3 regions of the Comamonas sp. A7-5 genome follow, and region 2 is predicted to be linked to each of the others. Evidence: predicted binding sites of a transcription regulator. Region 2 holds the regulator's gene; each other region holds the start of a gene.
The links. The regulator sigma-54, encoded in region 2, starts transcription at its own class of promoters, with help from an activator protein. The targets are predictions, from matches to a motif close to TGGCANGNAANCTGCTTT.

Region 1 (5,654 bases), on a different contig from region 2:
GAGGGCCATGACGGCATTCTCAAGCACTGTCCCGCCGCACTTTCAAAGTTTTGCATTCGCTTGCCGGACTTTGCCAAGCTTTACGTAGGCAGCGCCGCCTTGTCATGGGCAATGCCGCTGCGCACATGGCCCGAGGGAACATGTCCGGCCGCATTGCGTACATGGCCGGTCTGGTCGTCGAAGAAGAAATCGGGCTCGAACTCGCGCAGAAACCCGCCCTTGGCCAGTCCGCCGAGGAACATGGCTTCATCGACATCGATCTTCCAGTCCATCAGCGTATTGAGCGCGCGTTCATGGGCCGGGGCGCTGCGCGCCGTGACCAGGGCCGTGCGCACGCGCATGCCGGCTACATCGGCCTGCTGCAGCCGGTGCAGGGCGGCCAGCAGGGGCTTGAAAGGGCCTTCAGGCAGCGGCTGGGCGGCTTTCTCCAGCTCATGCTGCTGGAAAGCCTCCAGGCCCTGGGCCTGGAAGATGCGCTCGGCCTCGTCGGAAAACAGCACGGCATCGCCGTCGAAAGCGATGCGCACTTCGCGCGGATGGCTGCTGCTGGCGCGCATGGAGTCGGTGAACACATGGGCGGCCGGGTAGCCCAGCTGCAGTGCCTGGGTCACGTCATCGGCATTCGCCGAGAGAAACAGCTGGGCTCCCAGCGGGCGCAGATAGCCGAAGGGGTCGCGCCCCTGGGTGAATACGCCGCGCTGTATGGAGTGCAGGCCGTGGGCCTGGGCCGAGCGGAAGACGCGCATGCCGCTGACGGGGTCGTTGCGCGAGAGCAGCACCACTTCCACATGCTGCTGTGCCTCGGTGTTGAAGGCCAGCAGCTTCTTGACCAGCGAGAAGGCCACGCCGGGCGCGGCAGGCACGTTCAGCCGCTCGCGCTGCAAGCGCAGATAGGTCGCCGGGTCGCTGTCCTCGAAGAGGCGGTTTTCCTCCTCGAAATCGAACAGGGCTCGCGAGGAGATGGCGACGACGAGCTTGTCGTTCAGGGTCATGGCCATGGCGGTACGGCTTTGAGCGGATGTGCAGACAAGCTCCGATGATACGCAGGCCGCCGCGCCCTCACCAGTTGGCTTCGCGCTCTGGCGTGGCACTGATATGGTGTATGGACAGATCGGCGCCGTCGAATTCCTGTTCCTGGCTCAGGCGCAGCCCCATGGTTTTCTTGAGCAGACCGTAGACCAGCAGGCCGCCGAGCGCTGCCCAGGCCACGCCCATCAGCGTGCCTATGAGCTGGGCCAGCGGATGTACGCCGCCAAGCCCGCCCAGTGCCTGCGTGCCGAAGATGCCGGCTGCAATGCCGCCCCAGGCGCCGCACAGACCGTGCAGCGGCCACACGCCCAGCACATCGTCGATCTTCCATTTGTTCTGCGTCAGCGTGAACATGAAGACAAAGATGGCGCCGGCGGCAGCCCCCACGACCAGTGCCCCCAGAGGGTGCATCAGATCCGAGCCCGCGCAGACGGCAACCAGACCGGCCAGCGGGCCGTTGTGCACAAAGCCCGGGTCGTTTTTGCCCACGGCCAGGGCAGCCAGCGTGCCGCCCACCATGGCCATCAGCGAATTCACGGCGACCAGACCGGAGATCTTGTCCAGGCTCTGGGCACTCATCACATTGAAGCCGAACCAGCCCACGATCAGAATCCAGGCTCCCAGCGCCAGGAAGGGAATGCTGGAGGGGGGCGTGGCGGCGATCGCTCCGCCCTGGCGGTAGCGATTGCTGCGCGGACCCAGCAGCAGCACGGCGCCAAGAGCGATCCAGCCGCCCACGGCGTGGACCACCACGCTGCCGGCAAAGTCGTGGAACTCGGCGCCGGTCAGCGCCTTGATCCAGGCCTGCACGCCGAAATGCTGGTTCCAGGCAATGCCCTCGAAGAAGGGGTAGATCAGGCCCACGATCATGGCCGTGGCGATCAGCTGGGGCCAGAACTTGGCGCGTTCGGCAATGCCGCCCGAGATGATGGCGGGAATGGCGGCCGCGAAGGTCAGCAGAAAGAAGAACTTGACCAGGCCGTAGCCGTTGAGTGCCGTCAGCTGCTCGGCACCCACGAAAAAGTGCGTGCCGTAGGCCACGCCATAGCCGAGCGCGAAATAGACCACGGTGGAGACCGAGAAGTCGACCAGGATCTTGACCAGGGCATTGACCTGGTTCTTGCGGCGCACGGTGCCCAGTTCCAGGAAGGCAAAACCGGCGTGCATGGCCAGGACCATGACGGCGCCCATCAGAATGAACAGGGCATCCGCGCCCTGTTTTAGTGCTTGCATGAAAACGCTCCAGCTGAAATTTGCTATTTATTGGTGCGAAATTGCGGAAAAAACCCGCAATGCACTAAAAGAAAGCAAGAATTGCGCCAAGCTGGAGTGGGCGCTTCCGCACCGTTGCGGGCGCGGCCGGCCTATTTGACGAACTGGTTGAGCTGGATGATGGGCATGAGCACGGCCAGCACGATGAGCATGACCACCAGTCCCATGATGACGATGAGCAGCGGCTCGAGGATCGTGGCCAGGTGCATGGCACGGCGCTGGACCTCGGTGGACAGCTGGGTGGCGGCACGCTGCAGCATCAGCGGCAGCTGGCCCGTCTGCTCGCCCAGCCGGGCGAACATGGCGACCAGGCCCGGAAAGCGCTTCTTCTGAGCCAGGGCCGAGGCCAGCGGCGCGCCTTCGCGCACCAGCACCAGCGCATCCATGGCATCGGCGCGCAGGGCGCGGTTGTTGAGCGTCTCGGCCGCGGCCTGCAAGGCCTTGAGAATGGGCACGCCCGCTCCGGCCAGCATGGCCAGAGTGCCGGCAAAGCGCGCCGCGTTATAGCTGCGTGAGAGCCGGCCTATGAGCGGCAGACGCAGCCACTGGGCATCGAAGCGCTCGCGAAACGCCTCGTTCCTGAGCGCCAGCCGAAAGCCCACGGCAGCCAGCAGCAACACGGCCAGCATGAACCAGCCGTAGTGGCGCACAAAGTCGCTGATGCCGAGCATGACCACGGTGAGAAACGGTAGCGCACGCTTGGTGCCGGCAAACACGCCGGCCACCTGCGGCACCACATAGCTGACCAGAAAGATCACGATGACGATGGCCACCAGCGTCACGATGGCCGGATACAGCGAGGCGCCGATGAGCTTGGACTGCAAGGCCTGGCGCGCCTCCAGGTCGTCGGCCAGGTTTTCCAGCACCGGACCCAGGCTGCCGCTGGATTCGCCGGCGCCGATCACGGCGCAAAAGATATCGGAAAACTCGCGTGGATGCTGTTCCAGCGCCCTGGCAAAGCTGGAGCCGGCATTGACCTCGGCCCTCAGCGCTGCGACCAGCTGATGCTGGCGTTCGTCCTCGGCTTCCTCGGACAGCGCAGCCAGTGCGCGTTCTATGGGCAGGCCGGAGCTGACCAGGCCCGAGAGCTGGCGGGTCCATACCGCGAGGCTGGTGGAGTTGAAGACCGGGCGCGTGAACCATCCGGATGCGCCGGTGCGGCCCTGGCCCTTGCCTGCGGCGACGGGCTCGACCTGCAGCGGCACCAGGGCCTGGCTGCGCAGCTGGCTGCGCGCGGCACGGGCGTTGTCGGCTTCCAGGGTGCCCTTGCGGGTCTGGCCCTGGGCATCCAGGGCTTCAAAGGTAAAGGCGGGCATGCGCGAATCGATCTGACGGGTGAGGGGTTAGTGCAGATGGTAGCGACTAATGATGTCAGCACTTCGGCGTTTGAGAGAGCGAACCCGGCTTGACGCAGGTCAGGACTGCCGCGGCTGAGGTCGGCACAATGGTCTGCCGATTCAAGAATGCGAGGTTTCGATGCTCAAGGACAAGGTTGCATTGGTGACGGGGGCTGCATCCGGCATAGGCCGTTGTGTGGCGCTGACATGGGCCAGGGAAGGCGCGCGGGTGGTGCTGGCCGACCTCAACGAGGAGCAGGGCCAGGAGAGCGCGGCTCTGGTGCGCGAGCTGGGTGCCGAGGCACTGTATCTGCGCGCCGACGTCGGCAGCCCAGCGGATCATGAAGCGCTGGTGGCCCTGACCATGCGCCACTTCGGCAGGCTGGACGCGGCCTGCAACAACGCCGGCATCGGCGGAGCCAGCGCGCCAACCGCCGACTATCCACTCGATGCCTGGGAGCAGGTGCTGCGCGTCAATCTCTCGGGTGTCTTCTATGCCTGCAAATACCAGATTGCCGCCATGCTGCAAGGCGGTGGCGGCTCCATCATCAATATGGCATCCATCCTCGGCGCCGTGGGCTTTGCCAACTCTGCGGCCTATACGGCCGCCAAGCATGGCGTGCTGGGCCTGACCAAGGCGGCGGCGCTCGAATATTCGGCCAGAGGCGTGCGCGTCAATGCCGTGGGGCCGGGCTTTGTCCAGACCCCCATGATCAGCGGTCTGGAGCAGGACCCGGCCACGCATGCGGCGCTGGTGGCGGCCCACCCCATGGGACGGCTGGGCCAGCCCGAGGAGATCGCCGAGCTGGTGGCCTGGCTGGCCAGTGACCGCGCGTCGTTTGTGACGGGCGCTTATTACCCGGTCGACGGCGGTTACTTGGCGCGCTGAGTGGTCTGCAGCGGTTTGCTATAGGTTTTGATGGCCCTGCGCTTGACTGGCAAGCGCTGCGGGCAAAAACCTTAAACGACTGGCGCCATGGCGGCGGCTTGCATATCGCCGTCGATCTCGTCGGCGCGCACCGAGGCTGCACGCTGCAGCAGCGGCGTGGCATAGGCCTCGAATTCGGGCCGCCTGGGCAAGCTGCCGTCCATCATGCTCCAGCCGATATAGCTGGCCAGATACAGATCGGCGGCCGTGAAGTGGTCGCCGCAGACATAGCGTTTGCCGGCCACCGCATGCAGCAAGGTGTTCAGCACATCGTCAAAGCGGCCAAAGCCCGCGCTTATGGCCTGCTGATGAGTTTGCGATTGCAGCCAGCCTTCGTTGCGGGCGGTTGTGACGGCCTCCACCGGCCCGGCGACAAAGAACAGCCAGCGAAAGTAGCTGGCCCGTTCCGGGCTGCCCATTGCCGGGGCCAGTCGTTTCTCGGGAAAAAGCTCGGCCAGATAGGCGAGGATGGCTCCGGTCTCGGTGACCACGGCATCGCCATGTTGCAGCGCCGGGACCTTGCCCATGGGGTTGATGGACAGGTACTCGGGCGACTTCATCTCGGGTCCGAATTCCAGCTCAATGGTTTCATAGTCGGCGCCGCATTCCTCCAGCATCCAGCGCACCATGCGGGCGCGTGATCTGGGGTTGCTGAAAAAGCGCAGCTTGGGTTGCTGAGGTGTGGACATTGCGGCTCTCCTTGGCGGGCTGTTGTGACATGGCAAAAACGCCATGCAGCCAATGTAGGAGCGGGGGCTGACAGTTTCTGTCAGCAGCGCCGCTCAATCCAGCGTGTAGCCGGTTTCGTCCAGCCAGCGCTGTATCAGTGCCTGACGTCGCTGCGGATAGCGTTCTCCGAGATCCTCCAGCGCGTCCACGCGGTCGGCGCGAAAGTGACGAAAGGCCTGGCGCAACTCGCACCATGCCGAGACCACGCGGCTGCGCTCGAAGTAGGCCATGGCAAACGGCCAGACCCGGCGCTGGCTCGGCACGCCATGCTGGTCCCGGTAATGCAGCACGACCTTGTGTTCGGCGCGGATGGCGCGGCGCAGCGCGGCCTGCCAGGGCTCGGCCGGCGGATCTGTCTG
Region 2 (5,654 bases):
CGACGTGACCTTCTACCTGCGCGATCTGGCCTCCAGCTATCACAGCTACTACGACGCAGAGCGCATTCTGGTGGACGACGAAAAGGTCAAGCTCGCACGTCTGGCCCTGGTCGCTGCCACGGCCCAGGTGTTGCACAATGGTCTGGCGGTGCTGGGTGTGAGCGCACCCGAGCGCATGTAATCCCAGTTTTCTGTCCATCGGTCGCCTTGCCGGCCTTGCCTGTCAGGGGTCGATGGATCTGAGAATGGAATAACTGAAGCAGAAAGCGTTAAGCGACTGATATGAAGAACCAGCAACGCGGTGGAACCATCCTGGGGCTTATCTTTGGCATGGTCATCGGTCTGGCTGCGGCCCTGGCCGTGGCCATCTATGTGACCAAGGTGCCGGTGCCCTTCCTCAACAAGGGTGGAAACAACACTCAGCGCGATGCGGCCGAGGCCGAGCGCAACAAGAACTGGGACCCCAACGCACCGCTGCAGAGCCGCCAGCCTGCACCGCCCCCGGTGACACCACCAGTTCCTCCAAGCGACGTGACGGTGTCGCCGCCCACACCTGCGGTACAACCTACTGCAACCGGCGGAGTCACCACGCCGCCGCCCTCTACGCCGGAGAAGCCTGCCAAGTCCGCATCGGGTGATCCGCTGGGTGATCTGGTCAAGGAGCGCTCCGCCGCCGCCGACAAGGCAGACAAGGCGCGTGCAGACAAGGAAAAGGCGGCCGCGCAGACGGCATCCTCTTCGGACTCTGCGTTCAACTACTTTGTGCAGGCCGGTGCTTTCCGCGGCCAGAGCGAAGCGGAAGCGCAGCGTGCCAAGCTGGCCATGCTGGGCTGGGAGTCGCGCATCAGCGAGCGTGAGCAGAACGGCATCACCGTTTTCCGCGTGCGCGTGGGGCCGTTCAGCAAGCGTGACGACGCCGAGCAGCTCAAGGGCAAGCTCGACGGTGCGGGCGTGGACTCGACTCTGGTGCGCGCGGCCAGATAACAAGGCCCCTGTAGGCGCTGCGCGCCGGGGGACTGCAGCTTAGCTGCGGGGAGGCCCTTGCTTGAGGCCTCTGGCTTGTGCCATTGGTAGTTTTGACAACGCTGAACTTTTTTGGGCCTGTTGGCTCTGATACTGCAGACCTGATACAGGAGTTTGTTTAGATGAAACGTCGCGAATTCTCTCTGGCTGCCTCGGCAGCTGCTGCCGGTGCCCTGACTCTGGGTGCCTCCTCCAGCTGGGCCCAGGGCGCTGCGCCCAAGGAAGGCAAGGACTACATCAAGCTCGGCAAGCCCGCCAGCGTGAGCGCGCCGGCCGGCAAGGTCGAGGTGGTCGAGTTCTTCTGGTACAGCTGCCCGCATTGCAATGTCTTCGAGCCCCAGTTCGAAGCCTGGGCCAAGAGCCAGCCTGCCGATGTGGTGGTGCGCCGCGTGCCCGTGGCTTTCAATGCCTCTTTCGTGCCGCAGCAGAAGCTCTACTACGCTCTGGAGGGCATGAACCTGCTGCCCCAGCTGCACGCCAAGGTGTTCCGTACCATTCACGTGGATCGCAATCTGCTCAAGAATGATGAGGCCATCTTTGACTGGGTCGGCAAGCAGGGCGTGGATCTGGCCAAGTTCAAGGAGGTCTACAACTCCTTCACCGTGGCCAATCAGGCGCGCAAGGCCGCTCAGCTGCAAAACGAATATGACGTGGAAGGCGTGCCCGCCATGGGTGTGGCCGGCCGCTACTACACGGACGGCACCAAGGCCGGCAATATGGACAATGTGCTGCGCGTGGTCAATGCGTTGATCGCCTCCAGCCGCAAGGCCTAAGATCAGGCAGCAGACGTCAGTGACGTTTGACGACCAACGAGCCCGCCGCCATGCGGGCTTTTTTGTGGGTGTTTTTTACGCAAGTTGCAAAAAGGGAATGACTACAATGGATGCAAGAAACGTGCCTTCCATGAAAAAAACACTCCTACCTCTTGCGCTGGCCTGCGCCCTGGCAGCAGCGACCGGCATTGTCCATGCCGAAAAAGCCGACAGCGCCAAGCCCATGAATATCGAGGCGGATGCGTTGCGTCATGACGAGCTGCAGCAGACCAGTGTCTTTACTGGCAATGTGGTGATGACCAAGGGCTCCATCGTGCTGCGCGGTGCTCAGCTCGATGTGCGGCAGGACGCCGAGGGCTATCAGTACGGTGTGATCAAGGCCGAGGCCGGCAAGCGAGCGTTCTTCCGCCAGAAGCGCGATACCGTGGCCGGTCAGCCCGAGGAGTTCATCGAGGGCGAAGGCGAAGTCATCGAGTACGACGGCAAGGCCGATATCGTCAAGTTCATCCGTCGTGGCGAGATGCGCCGCTACCGTGGCGGTCAGCTCAGCGATCAGGTCACGGGCTCCATCATCGTCTACAACAACATCACCGACGTCTATACCGTCGATGGCCAGAAGACCAGCGGCGGCCTGCCGAGCTCCTCCGTGGGACAGGGCGGCCGTGTGCGCGCCATCATGGCGCCCAAGGACGGAACGCCGGGGGCACAGCCCAAGCCTGCCACACCTGCCACGCAGCTGCGCCAGAGCATGACGCTGGGCGGCGAGAAAGCCGACGAGAAGAAATGAGCGAGCCGACTTTCTCCAGCAGCCGCAGCGGCGAGTCCGACAGCCGCCTGGAGGCCAAACATCTGGCCAAGTCCTACGGCAGCCGCAAGGTGGTCAAGGATGTGTCCCTGTCCGTGCAAAAAGGCGAGGTCGTCGGTCTGCTCGGCCCTAATGGAGCGGGCAAGACCACATCGTTCTACATGATCGTGGGCCTGGTGCGCAGCGACGGCGGCGAGATCTTCATCGACGGCCAGCCGGTGGGCGGCATGCCGATTCACCAGCGTTCGCGCCTGGGCCTGTCCTATCTGCCCCAGGAAGCCTCCATCTTTCGCAAGCTCAGCGTGGAAGACAATGTGCGCGCCGTGCTGGAGCTGCAAAAGGACGAGCAGGGCAAGGCGCTGACGCGCGACGAGATCGAAAAGCGCCTCACGGGCCTGCTGCAGGAGCTGCGCGTCGAGCATCTGCGCCAGTCGCCGGCGCTGGCGCTGTCAGGCGGTGAGCGCCGTCGCGTGGAAATTGCCCGCGCCCTGGCCACGCAACCGCGCTTCATTTTGCTTGACGAGCCTTTTGCCGGCATCGACCCGATCGCGGTGATCGAGATCCAGCGCATCATCGGCTTCCTCAAGGAGCGCGGCATCGGCGTGCTGATCACCGACCACAACGTGCGCGAGACGCTGGGCATCTGCGACCACGCCTTCATCATCAGCGACGGCCATGTGCTGGCCGAAGGCACGCCCGAGGAGATCGTGGAGAACGCCGATGTGCGCCGCGTCTATCTGGGCGAACATTTCAGGATGTGATGACCCCCACGCTCCCTCACTTTGTGCGGTCGCTGCCCCCAGAAGGGGCCCTGACCGGCTGCGCCGAGGTTTGCCTTGAGGTGGCCCGGCGGCAAACCCGTAGCACTGCGCGCGTTTGCAATGATTGTCTGGGGGCCGCGCCTCGATGAAGCCAGGTCTCTCGCTACGCGTTTCGCAGCATTTATCGCTTACGCCGCAGCTGCAGCAATCCATTCAGCTGCTGCAGCTTTCCACCCTGGAGCTGGCGCAGGAAGTCGAGCAGATGCTGGTCGACAACCCTTTTCTGGAACGTGCGGGCGATGAGGCCGAAACTGCGGGAGATGCTCCTGTAGATGTAGCTAATAGCGCCAGTGAATACAGTACTTCAGATGGTATTCATGCTGAAAGAGATGCATCGCAAGCGCAACAAGCTACTGAAACGGTAGCGGAGACATCAAACCCCGAAACCCCTGAAACGCTGAACTGGGAGGCCGAGGGCCTGGACGGCCAGGACGGGGAATGGGGTGGCGAATCCAGCAGCGAGTGGGATACGCCCTCGGCCAGCAGCTCCACGCGCAACCGCGATGGCGATGACGAAACCGATGCCATCGATCTGGCGCGCGAGCACCAGAGCCTGACCGACTTTCTCCATCGTCAGGCGCTGAGCCTGCATCTGGGCGCGGCGGACATGGCGGCGCTGCGCTTTCTCATCGAGTCGCTCAGCGACGACGGCTATCTCGAGGATTCCCTGCAGGAGCTGGCGCAGAGCCTGGCCGGCGACGACCTGGAAGAGCGCGAGGAGCTGGAGCAGCACTTTGTCATTGCTCTGAAGCTGCTGCAAAGCCTGGAGCCCGTGGGCGTGGGCGCGCGTGATCTGGCCGAGTGCTTGCAGCTGCAGCTGCGCGACCTGATCCGCACCGCCGAGGACGAGGGCACGACCGAGGCGCATATGAACCGGCTGCTGCTGGCGCAGGCCATCTGCTCCCAACCCATGGACTTGCTGGCGCGGCGCGATCTGCGCAAGCTCACCAGCCTGTGCGGCGCGCGCGAGGAACAGCTGCGCGAAGCCATGGCCCTGATCGCCAGGCTGGAGCCGCGTCCGGGGCGTCGCTTTGTGGACGTGGAACGCCATATCGTGGTGCCCGATGTCATCGTGCGCCCGGTGCGGTCCGGCGCGGGCCGGGTGGACTTTTCCGTGCAACTCAACCCCGAGGTCATGCCGCGTCTGCGCGTGCACGACATCTATGCCGGCGTGCTGCGGCGTCACAAGAACAGCGACGGTCATGCGGCGCTGCAGCAGCAGTTGCAGGAGGCGCGCTGGTTCATCAAGAACATCCAGCAGCGCTTCGACACCATCTTGCGCGTTTCCGAAGCCATCGTGGAGCGGCAGAAGAACTTCTTTGTGCATGGCGAGCTGGCCATGCGCCCGCTGGTGCTGCGCGATATCGCCGACACCCTGGGTCTGCACGAGTCCACCATCAGCCGCGTGACCACGGCCAAGTACATGGCCACGCCCCAGGGTACTTTCGAGCTCAAGTATTTCTTCGGTTCGGGCCTGGGCACGGAAACCGGCGGCAGTGCTTCCAGCACCGCCGTGCGTGCGCTGATCAAGCAGTTTGTCGATGCTGAAGATGCCAAGAAGCCGCTGTCGGACGCCAAGCTGGCCGATATGCTCAAAGAGCAGGGCATCGAGTGCGCGCGCCGCACCGTCGCCAAATACCGTGAGCAGCTCAAGATACCGACGACCACGCTGCGCAAGGCGCTGTAGGGCACCGCAGAAACAAGAAAGCCGCTGATGCATCGCACAGCGGCTTTCTTGTTCTGTCTTTAGGGCGGGAGCCTTGATAAGGCATTCCTCAAGCAAGGGGCAGCGAGCAAGAGCTGCCCTTGCGGCGATGCTGCCGTCCCCCTTGGGGGCACCCGGCCAGGGGAAGGCGCGTAGCGCCTCAGGGGGTTATCAAGAAACCAACCACCAGATAAACCAGACCAGCACGCCAATCATCAGGCCGAACTTGAGGATCTTGTAGAAGGTCGGATTCCAGTCGCGGAAGGCGCGGCGGTACTTGCCCGCATAGAACGAGATCTTGAACAGCTTGCTGATCATGCCGCGCGGATCGCCCTCGTTGTTGGGCGAGCTGGCGGCGGCCACCACGTTCTTGCCCAGCCAGTGATTGAGCCACTGGGCAAAGCCATTGGTCATGGGGCGCTCCACATCGCAGAACAGCACGATGCGGTTGCCTTCCGAGCGGTTCTCGGCCCAGTGCATAAAGGTCTCGTCGAAGATCACGCCTTCGCCTTCGCGCCAGCTATAGG
Region 3 (5,654 bases), 200 kb from region 2:
CGGGCAAGATCCACTCCCGCTTGCCCACATGCAAAGTGCCGTAAAGCCAGCTGGTGCGCTCGCCGTCCTGCACGCGCCAGAGCAGGCCTCTGTCCTGCATCTGGGGGGCCATGGCCTGCACTTCGGCCGGCGTTGGCGGACTGAACGGCGGCGGGCAACTGACTGCAGGTTCGGCGGCAGGCTCTGCCGCCATGGACGGGCCCGTCAACAAAGCGAACGCTATGGCCGGCACGGCCTTCAGAGGCGAAATCCAGCGCGAGAGATTCAGACTTGACATGGGCATGGCGGCAGCAACGAGGGCTTAGTCTTCAGAGCTATCCAGAGGCTGAGCTTCGGGCAAGTCATCCTTGCTGCCGCCGGGCGGCGCAATGTTCTGGTCGATGGCGCCGAAGATGCTCTGGCCGTCCTTGCCCTTCATCTCGATGCGGATGGTGTCGCCGAACTGCATGAACTCGGTCTTGGGTGCGCCGTCCTGAATGGTCTCTATGCAGCGCTTTTCGGCGATGCAGCTATAGCCCTTGGGCCATTCCACGCGCTTGTTCTTGCCGCTGCCGGTCTCCACGCCCTTGTTGCTCACCGTGCCGCTCCCCACGATGGAGCCGGCACGTACATTGCGGGTCTTGGCGATATGGGCGATCAGCTGGCCGAAGTGAAAAGTCATCTCCTCGCCCGCATCGCACATGCCGACCTTGCGGCCGTTCCAGGTGCTCTGCAGCGTCAGATGCAGACGGCCGCCCTTCCAGGCATCGCCCAGCTCGTCAAGTGTCACGGCCACAGGGCTGAAGGCCGTGGCGGGCTTGCTCTGGAAAAAGCCGAAACCCTTGGCCAGTTCGCCAGGTATCAGATTGCGCAGGCTCACGTCATTGGCCAGCATGACGAGACGAACGCCGTCCAGCGCATCCTTGGCATCCGTGCCCATGGGCACATCGCCGGTGACGACGGCAATCTCTGCCTCGAAGTCTATGCCCATGGCCGCGCTGGGCACGATCACATCGTCGCAGGGGCCGATGAAATCATCGCTGCCGCCCTGGTACATCAACGGGTCGGTGTAGAAGTTGGCCGGCACCTCGGCATTGCGCGCCTTGCGCACCAACTCCACATGGTTGATATAGGCCGAGCCATCGGCCCACTGATAAGCTCGTGGCAGCGGTGCCATGCAGCGCTGGGGATCGAAGGGAAACGCGTGGCGGGCCTTGCCGTGATTGAGTTCGTGCGACAGATCCTGCAGCTGGGGGGCCATATAGCTCCAGTCGTCCAGCACCTGCTGCATGCGGCTGGCAATACCGGTGGCATAGCAGGCCTGGCTCAGGTCACGCGAGACCACGACCAGTTGCCCGTCGCGCGAGCCATCCTTGTAGGTTGCCAGTTTCATTCTCTGTCCCTCTGCTCACGGCAGCGGTGCTGGCACAATGCCTGACAACGCTAGCCAAAATTACGATTGGTTAAATTGATTTAACTAAACAAAACACGATTCTATTGCAATGGAAAAGGAACGCGCAGGGATTCAGTCGGTCGAAGTGGGTTTCTCCCTCGTCGAGGCGCTGGCACAGGCCAGTGGCCCGCTGATGCTCAAGGATGTCGCCGCCGCCGCCGGCATGAGTGCCGCCAAGGCACACCGCTATCTGGTGAGCTTTCAGCGCATCGGACTGGTGACGCAGGACGAACGCAATTCGCGCTACGACCTGGGCCCTGCGGCGCTCAAGATCGGCCTGGCCTCGCTGGCCCGTCTCGACCCGGTGCGTCTGGCGCGCGAGCGCATTCCGGCACTGCTTGAGTCCCTCAATCACACGCTGGCCATCGCCGTCTGGGGCAACCATGGCCCGACCATCGTGCATTGGGAAGAATCGGCGCAGTCCGTCACTGCCAACCTGCGCCTGGGCGACGTCATGCCCATGCTGGCATCGGCCACAGGGCGCTGCTTCGGCGCCTGGCTGCCGCGCGAGGCGACGGCCGCATTGCTGGAGCCCGAAATCGAGCGCGCACGCAAAGCCCGGCGCCAGGACCTGCCCCAGACCGAGGAAGCCGTGGCGGCCATGCTGGCCGAGGTGCGCGAGCGCGGCACGGCCCGCGTGGTCGACACCGTGCTGCCGGGCATCGTGGCTTTTTGCGTGCCGGTCTTCGATGCATCCGGCCATATTGTGCTGGGGCTGATGACCCTGGGCTCGCTGGCGACTTTCGACCCGGACTATGGTGGAGCCATAGATGCGCCACTGCAGGCGGCCGCCCGCCAGCTTTCCAGCGATCTGGGCTGGCGCGCCGATCCCAACCACTGAAACCTGCAATCTCAGAATCACGCTCATGGGCCGCTCCCCTCAGACAAGCCAGGCACGCAAGACACTGCTGCCCATCACCGGCTTGGTGCTGGCAGCCCATGGGCTGTTGCTCTGGGGCCTGCCCGAACTAAGCCCGCCGGACAAAGCAGCGGACGACCAGATCGTGATGGAGACGCGCATGCTGCAGGCGCCCCCTCCGCCGCCTGCACCCGCAGCGCCCAAACCGGCCCCAGTTCCGGCGCCCAAACCCCAGGCGGCACCGCGGGCGCCAGCGCCGACTCCTGCTCCCGTACCGGACGAACAGGAACCTGCGCCAAATCCGCCTCCAGTCCAGGAACCACAAACGCAAGAAGCTCCTGAAACAGAAGCACCCACCAATACAGGGCTGCCCGCTGCTGCAGCAGAGCCGGCTCCCGAGCCCATGGCCGAGCCTCCCGAAGCCAATGGTGCCGACACGGCCCGCCCCATCCAGGTCACGCCCGCAGGCAGCGCGCCGCTGCCGCCTAGCTCTGTGCTGCCCGTGACCCTGCCCAACTCCGCCACGCTGGAGTTCAATGCCTCGGGTCAGGTCAAGGGCTTTCAATACTCGGCCGGCGCCCAGCTGCAATGGCAGCATGACGGACAGTACTACCAGGCCAGGCAGTCGATCAGCATGTTCTTGCTGGGCGAGCGCGCCCAGACCAGCGAGGGGCTGATTACGCCCAAGGGCCTGCAGCCGCTCAACTTCAGCGACAAAGGGCGCAAAACCCAGTCCGCTGCCTTTGACGTGGCTAGCGGCAAGGCGCACTACAGCGGCGGCCAGACCGATGCGGCCATTGGCGATGGCGTGCAGGACCGCCTCAGCGTGTTTCTGCAGCTCTCGGCCCTGATGGCTGCCGCCCCCGAGAAATATCCGCCAGGCACTCTGATAGAGCTGACCACCAGCAGCGCACGCTCAGCCGTGCGCTGGCAGTTCCGCGTGGGTGCCAGCGAGGCACTGGAGCTGCCATTTGGCAGCGTCATGGCACTGCGCCTGGACAAGCTGCCCGGCAAAAGCAGCAGCGACCAGCGCGGTTCGGTCTGGCTGGCACCGTCCATGCAATACCTGCCCGTGCGCATCAAGCTCACCCAGGGACAGGACGACTTTGTCGATCTGCAGCTCAAGAAATATCTGCCCGCGCCGCAATAACCTCCATGCCGCACCCTGGCGTAAACCCCGGGACCACCGCGCCAAAGCGCTCACTCACCTCCCAGCCAAGGCCTGCAACCTGCATCGGCTCGGGCTGAACGCTGTCGCGCCGTTCAAGGACTTGCTTACTACAGATCGGGAAAGCCGGTTGCCCACAACCATGCCAAATCCATGGAATACTGTGCCCAAGTGCCAAGAGCAGGCATTTCCACCTTGAAATGCGGCACCCTGTCGCCATATCCATGGCAGGCATGCTCATAACGGAAGTGAAAGGAGGAACACCATGCAAATGCTTTACGACTCTGAATCCTTTGCGGTGCTCCATCTGCGTCCCGATATGGAAGCAGACGCTCCGGCAGGCAAAGCCAAGGCCGAGACCGAGCAAGCCCATCAACTGCCCCGCCACGGCTTCGAGATCGTGGACAAGCGCTCGGGCAAAGAGGTGTATCTGGATGGTTCCTGGGCCGAAATGTTCCAGAAGCAGATCCTTGCCTGGCAGCAGGACGCCCCCACCGAGGAGGAGGTGGAGGAAATTCTCGACACCTACACGGGCCTGGCCCAGCAGCCGGTAATCATTCACTGAACACCTTGCAAAAAGCCACTCGAAAGAGTGGCTTTTTTGATGCCTGAAAACACACTCTAGTGCTTACCGGAAAAGCGCGAGCCGCTATGACTTTCTGCACAACAGCATCAACACGCCGGCGGGCAGCATGCAGCCCAAAAAGCCCAGCAGCCCCCCTGCCGCACCCAGCGCCAGCCAGTAGCCCCAGTCAATGCCTTGCTCTGCGCAGTGAATCTCGCACTGGGGGTTGTGCTCCCAGGCCATCCACATCAGAAGCCCGGCCATCACAAAGCCGGCGCAAGCGCTGATGATCAGGATCGACTTCCAGGGATTTCGCCTGCTGCGGATCATGACCGCTCCCCCGGCAGCACCCTGTTCAGCCAGCGGTACAGAGGCGCTACCAGCAGCAGCACGGCAATCAGCCGGCAGACCTGAAAGGCCGTGACCACGGGCACGCCCAGTTGCAGGACCTTGGCGGTGATGGCCATCTCGGTAATGCCACCCGGCGATGTGCCCAGCAGCAAGGTCACCCAGGGCAGGCCGGTGGCCCAGTGCAGCAGCCAGGCAAAACCGGCGCAGACTGCCATCAACCCCACGGTACCCAGCGCCACCATGCCCAGCCAGCGCGGCGCCGTGTGCAGGAAATCACGTCGAAAGCGCACCCCCAGGCTGACGCCGATCACCAGCTGGGCGGCGTTCATCAGCCATTGCGGCACGGCAGACAGCTCCAGGCCTGCCATGGTCAAGCCCATGGATACGGCCAGCGCACCCAGAAACCAGGGATTGGCACGCCTGAGCCTGAGCATCAGCAATGCCCCGGCGCCGGTGGCCAGCACCAGCCAGGCAAAGCCCGGCCATTGCACGGTGCGCACGCTGGGCAGCGTCAGGCCCGGGTCGCCCTGCAGTCCCGACCATTGCAGTGCAAAGGGAATGCTCACCGTCACTATCACCAGCCGCAGGCTGTGCGCCGCCGCCACCAGATCTGTGCGCGCCTGCTCGCGCTCGGCCAGCAGCGTCATCTCCGAGGCCGCACCTATCGCCCCCGAGAAATAGGTCGTGGCGCGCAGGCGCTCTTTATCCATGCCCGGCTGCGCCAGCATGGAGGCCGCCTGCACGCGATACAGCCAGCGCCCGAAGCCCCAGCCCAGCAGCAAGGCCCAGGCAATGGCCAGCGCAATCGCCCACCACAGGCCGGCCACCAGCTCGGTCACGGCAGGCGTGAAATACAGGCCCAGCGCGCCGCCTATCGTCCACTGCCCCAGATCGCGCAACCTGGCCCAGCTTTGGGTAGGCGCTCCGCCTATCGATAGCAGGGAGACGGAAATCAGCGGCCCCAGCATCCACGGCAGCGGCGTATGCAATATCAGACAGAGCTGGGCGGCCAGCCAGGCCAGCAGCAGGGTGGCGGCCACACGGGCCAGAAACACGGGGGGAAGCAATACGGACATGTGCACGGGAATCCGGCAAGGCACGACAATGGGCGCGCGACAGGGGCAATGCCCCGCAGTATCGCGGCAAAACTCGGTGGGCAAAGCCGGTACGAAATCTACAGCTACGAAGCCATGCCCCGTCTCAGACGAACGCAATCAGCTCATATGTGGACTTTCATTTCTGCGGCGCAGCCGCGCCAGCGCTTCAATCGTTTCAATCC

Region 1: a site for sigma-54 is predicted at 2,334-2,351, ahead of AAIL67_RS03760 (ammonium transporter). Genes of this name have one in related genera too.
Region 3: a site for sigma-54 is predicted at 3,510-3,527, ahead of AAIL67_RS11490 (DUF3567 domain-containing protein). Genes of this name have one in related genera too.

Annotation. Positions count from the first base shown of each region.
Region 1 covers NZ_JBCPWO010000002.1:182,005-187,658, forward strand. The annotation lists gene AAIL67_RS03750 (EF-hand domain-containing protein) at 1-9, opposite strand, end outside; gene AAIL67_RS03755 (5'-nucleotidase) at 81-998, opposite strand; gene AAIL67_RS03760 (ammonium transporter) at 1,060-2,262, opposite strand; gene gspF (type II secretion system inner membrane protein GspF) at 2,394-3,617, opposite strand; gene AAIL67_RS03770 (SDR family oxidoreductase) at 3,778-4,527, shown strand; gene AAIL67_RS03775 (glutathione S-transferase family protein) at 4,599-5,255, opposite strand; gene AAIL67_RS03780 (YafY family protein) at 5,349-5,654, opposite strand, start outside.
Region 2 covers NZ_JBCPWO010000005.1:446,507-452,160, reverse strand. The annotation lists gene argS (arginine--tRNA ligase) at 1-181, shown strand, start outside; gene AAIL67_RS12465 (SPOR domain-containing protein) at 283-984, shown strand; gene AAIL67_RS12460 (thiol:disulfide interchange protein DsbA/DsbL) at 1,146-1,796, shown strand; gene lptA (lipopolysaccharide transport periplasmic protein LptA) at 1,927-2,583, shown strand; gene lptB (LPS export ABC transporter ATP-binding protein) at 2,580-3,362, shown strand; gene AAIL67_RS12445 (RNA polymerase factor sigma-54) at 3,508-5,109, shown strand; gene AAIL67_RS12440 (aspartyl/asparaginyl beta-hydroxylase domain-containing protein) at 5,299-5,654, opposite strand, start outside.
Region 3 covers NZ_JBCPWO010000005.1:250,068-255,721, forward strand. The annotation lists gene AAIL67_RS11470 (TraB/GumN family protein) at 1-277, opposite strand, end outside; gene AAIL67_RS11475 (fumarylacetoacetate hydrolase family protein) at 302-1,372, opposite strand; gene AAIL67_RS11480 (IclR family transcriptional regulator) at 1,482-2,273, shown strand; gene AAIL67_RS11485 (DUF3108 domain-containing protein) at 2,299-3,441, shown strand; gene AAIL67_RS11490 (DUF3567 domain-containing protein) at 3,725-4,024, shown strand; gene AAIL67_RS11495 (hypothetical protein) at 4,109-4,354, opposite strand; gene AAIL67_RS11500 (AbrB family transcriptional regulator) at 4,351-5,451, opposite strand; gene AAIL67_RS11505 (ChaN family lipoprotein) at 5,599-5,654, shown strand, end outside.